2 regions of the Streptococcus sp. Marseille-Q6379 genome follow, and region 2 is predicted to be linked to the other one. Evidence: predicted binding sites of a transcription regulator. Region 2 holds the regulator's gene; the other holds the start of a gene.
What was found. Region 2 encodes CtsR, which represses protease genes until heat stress. Its sites were predicted from a motif close to TTGGTCAAAAAAGGTCAAANA; they were not measured.

Region 1 (4,433 bases), 240 kb from region 2:
GGTGGAATACTTACTAGCATATGAACATGATCTGGCATTAAGTGGCCTTCTATGACTTCAACGCCTTTATATTGGCATAGTCTATGAAAAATCTCTCCCAGACTACTCCTATATTGATTATAGATTATTTTTCGTCTATACTTAGGTGTAAATACAATGTGGTACTTACACATCCATTTTGTATGTGATAAACTGTGAGCTTTTTGCGCCATAGTCTTAACTCCTTTCGTTTTACAATTGGCTTGAACACCTATATTGTAACTCGTTTGGAGTTTTTTTGTTATGACGGTATAACCTTCAATGCGCACCCGCATAGCGGGTGGTTTATTTGTTCCGCACCTTCGGAGCGAAACGGACTTAAAGTCACATAAATAAAAAAAACTTTTCTCCTATTAAAGAGAAAAGTTCTTAAACGGTTCAGGAACTGAGGTGTCGTAGCGTTCCAGACTACCTACAAAGTCCATATCAATATCAGAATAGTAGGAAGGCAGAACTTTTTTCACTGCTTTCATTCCATCGAGCTCTTTCAAAATATCCTCGACCTTGTCCTCATCTACATAAAGGTGCACATAACGCATCTTATAAGAATGGTAGACAACATCCCCAAACTTGGTAATTTTACGTAAGTCTCTATTGTAGTATAAATAAACAATAATGCCTTGACGCTTAATCATGACTCATTTTCTCCTTTATGTTAGTGTCTCCCTTTTTATGATGCGGTTTGTGAGGGGCAAGAGGTAGCCCAGAATCGATAAAAATCTGGTCTGAAACAGCTTGGGCAATCTCCTCACCAAGATTGGCTAAAATAGTCTGCAAATCGAACTCTGCCTGACGATAGCCAATAACCACCTCGTTCAAATCAATTTGGCGCTTCATTCGCAAAACCTGACGTTTCAACTCTCTCACATCTGGTCTAAAAGCTTCGTACTCCTTAGCAGTATCATAGCTATCCTTTAATTCCTGAAATGCAAAGAGTTGCTCTTGAAGTTCTCTGTCATTTTCGAATTTCTGGCGTTTCAAACGGTAATTTTCTACCTCAGGTAGCTTTAGAAAATACGAAACAAGACAATCTATAGCTTGATCAATAGCAAGCAACTCCTTATTGATTATTAACATGTTTTCTATTATAACACAAAAAGCCAGATGAAACGGTCCTTATACAACCGATTTGCATCTGACTTTTATTTAAGACAAGCTCAGTCTATTTTAATTGGTTATTAGCCATGATTTCATCGATAAAGCCATATTCAAGCGTTTCTTGGGCACTCATCCAATTGTCACGTTCAGCGTCTACATGAACTTTTTCAATTGGCTGTCCAGAATTATCCGCCAAGATTTGCTCCAAGTTATTACGCGTTTTGAGCAAATGTTCAGCTGCGATAGCCATGTCTGTTTGTTGCGTACCACCACCAGTACCACCCATTGGTTGGTGAATCATGTACTCTGCATTTGGCAACATGAAACGTTTACCTTTGGTACCGCTTGAAGCAATAATTGTTCCCATAGATGCTGCCATCCCCATAACGATAGTCTGAACATCAGACTTGATGAAGTTCATTGTATCAACAATGGCAAGACCTGCCGAAACTGATCCACCTGGTGTATTAACATAAAGATAGATATCTTTTGTGTTGTCTTGAGCATCCAAGAACAAGAGTTGGGCGATAATTGAGTTTGCCATATTATCTTCAACAGGACCTGTTAACATGATGATACGATCCTTGAGCAAACGTGAGTAAATATCATAAGAACGCTCACCGCGTGATGTTTGTTCAATTACTACAGGAATCATATGAATCCTCCTTTTAATATTGTCTTGATGCTATTATATGATTTTAGTCAAATTAGGTCAAATAAAAAACATCATTCTTAGCACTCTTTTCAAAAGAGTGCTAAATCACTCTAAAACAATTTCACTTGAAACTTATTAATCTAGTAAAAAAAGGGAAATTTTCCCTTTTTCAACCTATTTTGTACCAAATAGACGGTCACCTGCATCTCCAAGACCTGGAACAATATAACCGTTTTCATTAAGTTTCTCATCCAAAGATGCTGTGTAGATATCGATATCTGGGTGAGCATCTTGCAATTTTTTGACACCTTCTGGTGCTGCAACCAAGCAAACAAACTTGATATTAGCTGCACCACGTTTTTTAAGTGAGTCTACTGCCAAGATTGCTGAACCACCAGTCGCAAGCATTGGATCTACTACAAAGATCTGACGTTGATCAATGTCTTCTGGTAATTTAACTAAGTACTCAACTGGCTCAAGAGTTTCCTCGTCACGATACATACCAATATGACCAACTTTAGCTGCTGGTACAAGGCTAAGGAAACCATCGACCATACCAATACCCGCACGAAGAATTGGAACAATCGCCAATTTCTTACCAGAAAGTTGTTTTTGTACAGTTTTAGTAATTGGTGTTTGAATTTCAACCTCTTCGAGAGGAAGGTCACGAGACACTTCGTAACCCATGAGCATAGCAATTTCATTAACTAGCTCACGGAAGTCCTTAGTAGAAGTATCCTCACGACGGAGGATTGAAAGTTTATGTTGAATCAGTGGATGTGAAATAACTTGAAATTTACCCATAATAGTTTCTTCCTTTGCTTTATATTCACTCCATTATATCAAAAAGGCAAAAAAAACGCTTGCTTTACTGCAAACGTTTTTGAAAAGGATTATTTTTTAGGCAAATGAATCTTTCCTGTGACCAAACCATAGCCAAGAAGAGCTAGACTTGCAATTGCTGCAAAGATAGTCGCCAAGATTGAAAGAATGTTGCTCTTTGAACCTTCTGAATCACTTGGTGTCTTAGGAGTCGTAGCAAGTTTGGCAGCAACTTTAGTATTGTTGTCTTTACTTGACTCATCAGACTTAGTTACTTCATCAGCTTTAGCGACTCCGTGAGACTGAACTTCCTCTTCAGACTTAGCTGGTTTTGGAGCTTCTGTTTCAGTGACAGACTCTTCTTTAACAGGAGTCGTTGAAACAGTTGGTCCAGTTGCTACAATAGCCTCTGGTACTGGTGACGCAATCTCTGTAGCTTGAGCTACTGGACGACGGTCACCCACAGAACTCTCTGTTGAAGGTTTCGCAGGAACCTCTACATGATGATCATCTGATGAATTATTATCATTAGATGGGCGGTCTGTGAAATAAGGGAACGGATTACGAACTGGAGAATCTGGATTCGTCGGCGTTGCTGGTTTATCTTCTTTATTAGTTGATGGTTGATTATTGTCTGCTGGTTTAGAAGGTGTATCTGGTTTGTTAGACTTATCATCAACAGAATGATTACCTTCTGTTGGATTTACTGGTGTTTCTGATTTATCTGATTTCTTGTCTTCACCATCTTTAACAGTTACAGTTAAGACACCGCGAGCTTCAGAAACGCCCGGTGAACCATCAACTGTAGGATAAGTATGTGGTTTAAGACCATAATCTGACACTGCATAATAATCTACGTTATAGTCCTCATTTGGCAATTTAGCACTGTTTTGATCGGCCACGTGTACCAAGCTTTCACTAGATTTATCCCAAATCCAGTCCCCTTGGTTGGTCATCTTAGGAAGAACTTCTGTAGTATCATCTTCATTCATCTTAATGAGGAAGCTTGGAGCCCATGTCGATTTATTCTCAGCACCAGCAATACCACCACGGTTAGTCATGTAAGAAGTTACCAAAAGAGTATCTGATGATCCTTCAACAGGAACCGCATAGTAAGAATAGGTAGATGTACGCCAGTCAGCTGGAACAGAGGCTGTCAAGACCACACCTGAGCCGTTAAGTGGACGGTATTTCCCACGGAGGCTGTCTGATACGAATCCAAGCATGACAACGTCATCACCGACAGCTTCACGCGCTGCTACAGTACCTTCAGCATCCGTAGATTTGTTGATACGTGAAGCAGTGAAGAGGTAATACTTGCCACCCATCTTAACAACACTTGGACGTTCTACTTCATCAGTAACCATGTGGCTAGTGACAAGCGGTGTGTAAAGTTCAGCTACAGATGGATTTTTCTCATTATCATCAAGTTTCAAGATACCGATAGAACCATTTGCCCATGATGCAAGGTTGTAAAGGTGTTTATTATTAACAATATTGAGGAATGACTTAAGGTTAAAGGCGTCATCTCCTCCATAGTTTGACCATTTGTAAATTTGTTTTTCGCCTTGGTAGTTTTCGTCACCTGTATTTGATTCAAAAATAAGGTAACGGCTACCGTTATCTTCAATGATGTGTGGGTCACGAAGACAGTAGTTATCCGTACGGTCTGGATTACCATCATGGTTATGGTCATCATCAAAAGTACTCATAAATTTAGGATAGCTTTGATAGTGATAATTATCTCCACCAAAGAGAATGTGGTCATTTTCAACTGACTTGATAACAACTTCGTCGTTTTCAACAGCCAAGTTAAGTG
Region 2 (4,433 bases):
CAGCTAAAGTAATTGCTGAAGGTAAACCAGCTAACAACGAAGAAGCACTTGCATTGACTATGCCTTCAGGTGAAACTCTTGAAGCTGCATACGTAACTGCTACAGCTACTATCGGTGAAAAGATTTCATTCCGTCGTTTTGCAGTTGTTGAGAAAACTGATGCACAACACTTCGGAGCTTACCAACATAACGGTGGACGTATCGGTGTTGTTTCAGTTATCGAAGGTGGAGATGATGCTCTTGCAAAACAAATCTCAATGCACATCGCAGCGATGAAACCAACTGTTCTTTCATACACTGAATTGGATGAACAATTTGTTAAAGATGAATTGGCACAACTTAACCACGCTATCGATCAAGATAACGAAAGCCGTGCAATGGTTAACAAACCAGCTCTTCCACACCTTAAATATGGTTCTAAAGCTCAATTGACTGATGCTGTTCTTGCTCAAGCTGAAGAAGATATCAAAGCTGAGTTGGCTGCTGAAGGTAAACCAGAAAAAATCTGGGATAAAATCATCCCAGGTAAAATGGACCGCTTCTTGCTTGACAACACTAAAGTTGACCAAGCTTACACTCTTCTTGCTCAAGTTTACATCATGGACGACAGCAAAACAGTTGAAGCTTACCTTGAATCAGTAAACGCTTCAGTAGTAGAATTCGTTCGCTTTGAAGTTGGTGAAGGTATCGAAAAAGCATCTAACGACTTTGAATCAGAAGTTGCAGCTACAATGGCAGCAGCCCTTAACAACTAATTCTAGTTGCTAGATAAAAAGAAAGAAGTTACGTAAATGAATCGTAACTTCTTTTTTGTTGTTATAAAAAAACATCTGAGCATGCCCCAGACGTTAACAAAGTAATTAATGAGCGAAGGTATTTACACCAAGTAGAAGAGAGAGTGTTCCCATGATGATACCTGCAAAGATAACCCCCAGCATAACGGCAATAACACTACGTTTAAAGTCCCAATCTAGGATAGATGCTGCTAGGGTGCCAGTCCAGGCTCCTGTTCCTGGAAGTGGAATTCCCACAAAAAGGAGGAGGGCCCAGAAGACCCCCTTATCTCCGGCAGCTTTTTCAAGTTTTTGGCCACCACTGTGACCTTTTTTAAGACACCAGGTAAAGAAGCCACCAATTAGAGGTTTGTCTGCCCCCCATTCGAGAACACGACGGGCGAAGAAGAAGATAATTGGAACTGGAATCATGTTCCCAATAACACAAAGAATTAGGGCTTGCCACCAAGGAATACCTGAGGCGATAGCAACAGGAACGGCTCCGCGGAGCTCAACCAAGGGAATCATAGAGATTAAGAGTGCAATGATGTATTTCATGAGTAACCTTTCATAGAGAAATAAAATAAAGACTAAAAGTCACAAGAGCTTTATCAAGAGTGATAAGACTAATACTACTGCGAAAGTACTAAAAAGTACTTGTTGGATTAGGTGAGGCTCAGCCTGTCAAAGTGGATCAAACACTTAAAGTTACCTAATATTTTAGTCTTATTTATTGTATCTTATATGGTCTCTAATGACAACTTAAAAAAGCTTTTTGAAGGTATAGTTTCCCATGTGCTGACATTTTTGGTATAATAATAGTCAGTTATAGTCAAATTAGACTGGAGGAATTAAGATGGCAAGAAATACATCAGATAGTATAGAAGAATATATTAAAGAATTGCTGGGCCAGTCTGGAATTGCTGAGATTCAACGCTCGAACTTAGCAGATACTTTTCAAGTTGTACCGAGTCAGATTAATTATGTTATTAAGACCCGCTTTACAGAAAGTCGTGGTTATATTGTTGAGAGTAAGCGTGGAGGTGGCGGTTATATTCGTATCGTCAAAGTCAGATTCTCTGACAAGCACCACATGATTAATGATTTGCTTCAAAACTTAGCGGATCAGCTCAGCGAGCAGGTATTTACAGACTTGATCCAGTTGCTGTTTGATGAAAAAATCATCACAGAACGTGAGGGAAATTTGATTTTAGCAACTGCTAGTGATGATATTTTAGGCGCAGATGCGGCTGCTATTCGTTCGCGTATTCTACGCTCGCTATTACTTAGATTGGATAGAAAAGGAAATTAGATGACGACATATTCAAGAAAAATGCAGGCCATTTTCCATCGTGCGCAGCTTGAGGCAGAGCGTTTTGGAAGTCCTTTTCTGGAGACTTGGCATGTGCTTCTGGCTATGGTTGAGGTTCCAGGATCTGTAGCCTACCTAACATTTACTGATTTTGAGGACCGTATTCGTTCGGAAGAGATTGAGACAGCCGCTGTACTAGCGATGGAGAAAAGTCCAAAAGACTTGTCTGAATCAGATATTATCGATTTACGTGCACAGTCACATGCTTTAGAGGCTATGTTGCAAGAGGCAGAGGGAATTGCTGGTGTGACTGGTGCTGTAGAGGTAGGGTCTGAACATGTATTGATGGCCTTTCTTCTTCATAAGGATTTGATGGTTTGTCGTCTCCTTGAAGTTGCTGGTTTTCAATATAAGGATGACAGCGATAAGCCTCGCATTATCGATTTACGACGTTCTTTGGAGCGTTACGCAGGTCTTAGTAAGCAAGACTTGAAGGCCATTCATGACCTTCGTAAGCCTAAAAAATCAAAGGCATCAGGAAATTTTGCTAATATGATGCAGCCTCCCCAATCTTCTACTGGGGAACTGTCAGATTATACCAAGGACTTAACGGCTGTAGCCGAGTCAGGTGCTCTTGATCCTGTTATTGGACGTGAGAAAGAAATTTCACGCATGATTCAGGTTTTGAGTCGTAAAACGAAGAATAACCCAGTTCTTGTTGGTGAAGCAGGTGTTGGTAAGACGGCACTGGCGCTTGGCTTGGCACAGCGTATTGCTTCAGGCGAAGTACCTTTTGAGCTGGCTGATATGCGTATCTTAGAGCTTGATATGATGAGTGTGGTTGCAGGAACACGTTTCCGTGGTGATTTCGAAGAACGTATGAATCAAATCATTGATGAGATTGAAGCTGATGGAAAAATCATTCTCTTTATTGACGAATTGCATACGATTATTGGTTCTGGTTCAGGTATTGATAGTACCTTAGATGCGGCAAATATTTTGAAACCTGCTCTAGCACGTGGAACCCTTCATATGGTTGGAGCAACTACTCAAGCTGAGTACCAGAAGCATATTGAAAAAGATGCAGCTCTTTCTCGCCGTTTTGCTAAGATTACAATTGAGGAGCCAAGTGTACATGAGGCGATTGATATTCTAAAAGGTCTACGTTCGTCTTATGAAGACTATCATCGTGTAACGATTACTGATGAGGCAGTTGAGACAGCGGTCAAGGCGGCCCACCGTTATTTGACGAGTAAAAACTTGCCTGACTCTGCCATTGACCTTTTAGATGAAGCGAGTGCAACTGTTCAAGGTCGTATTAAAAAAGAAGCCAAACGTGAGATAACGCCTTTGGATGAAGCACTTCTATCTGGTGATATGAAGGCTGCTGTTAAACAATATAAGGCTAACCAAAAAGCAAAATTACCAAAACCTGCCTTGGTAGATGCGGATCAGATTATGCAAACCCTTAGTCGTCTATCAGGTATCCCTGTTGAGAAGATGGCTCAGGCAGATAGAAAGCGTTATTTGAATCTGGAAGCAGAGCTTCACAAACGTGTTATTGGTCAATACGAAGCAGTTTCAGCGATTAGTCGTGCTATTCGTCGTAACCAGTCAGGTATTCGTACTGGAAAACGTCCGATTGGTTCCTTCATGTTCCTTGGGCCTACTGGTGTTGGTAAGACAGAATTGGCCAAGGCATTGGCGGAAGTTCTCTTTGATGATGAGTCAGCTTTGCTTCGCTTTGATATGTCAGAATACATGGAAAAATTTGCGGCTAGCCGACTTAACGGTGCTCCTCCAGGTTATGTTGGATATGATGAGGGCGGTGAGTTAACAGAAAAAGTTCGTAATAAGCCTTACTCAGTTCTTCTCTTTGACGAGGTGGAAAAGGCTCACCCAGATATTTTCAATATTCTCTTACAGGTTTTGGATGACGGTGTCTTGACGGATAGTCGAGGTCGTAAAGTTGACTTCTCAAATACCATTATCATTATGACTTCGAACTTGGGAGCGACTGCTCTTCGTGATGATAAGACCGTTGGTTTTGGAGTCCAAGACATTTCTCATAATCACCAAGCTATGCAGTCACGCATCATGGAAGAGCTTAAGAAGGCCTACCGACCAGAGTTTATCAACCGTATTGATGAAAAGGTTGTCTTCCATAGTTTAGAGGAAGAGCAGCTTCGTGAGATTGTCAAGATTATGGTAAAACCGTTGGTATCAGCTTTGGCTGAAAAAGGGATTGACTTGAAGTTCCAACCAGCTGCCCTCAAGCATTTGGCTAAAGATGGCTATGATGTTGAGATGGGTGCTCGTCCATTACGTCGTACGATTCAAACTCAAGT

Region 1: a site for CtsR is predicted at 1,836-1,856, ahead of ACWPVZ_RS01635 (ATP-dependent Clp protease proteolytic subunit). Genes of this name have one in related genera too.

The regions. Positions count from the first base shown of each region.
Region 1 covers NZ_CBCPLV010000001.1:314,400-318,832, reverse strand. The annotation lists gene tnpA (IS200/IS605 family transposase) at 1-212, opposite strand, end outside; gene ACWPVZ_RS01645 (DUF2129 domain-containing protein) at 393-674, opposite strand; gene ACWPVZ_RS01640 (YlbF family regulator) at 667-1,116, opposite strand; gene ACWPVZ_RS01635 (ATP-dependent Clp protease proteolytic subunit) at 1,202-1,792, opposite strand; gene upp (uracil phosphoribosyltransferase) at 1,967-2,596, opposite strand; gene ACWPVZ_RS01625 (glycoside hydrolase family 68 protein) at 2,686-4,433, opposite strand, start outside.
Region 2 covers NZ_CBCPLV010000001.1:77,474-81,906, forward strand. The annotation lists gene tsf (translation elongation factor Ts) at 1-755, shown strand, start outside; gene ACWPVZ_RS00480 (COG2426 family protein) at 861-1,331, opposite strand; gene ACWPVZ_RS00485 (CtsR family transcriptional regulator) at 1,630-2,085, shown strand; gene ACWPVZ_RS00490 (ATP-dependent Clp protease ATP-binding subunit) at 2,086-4,433, shown strand, end outside.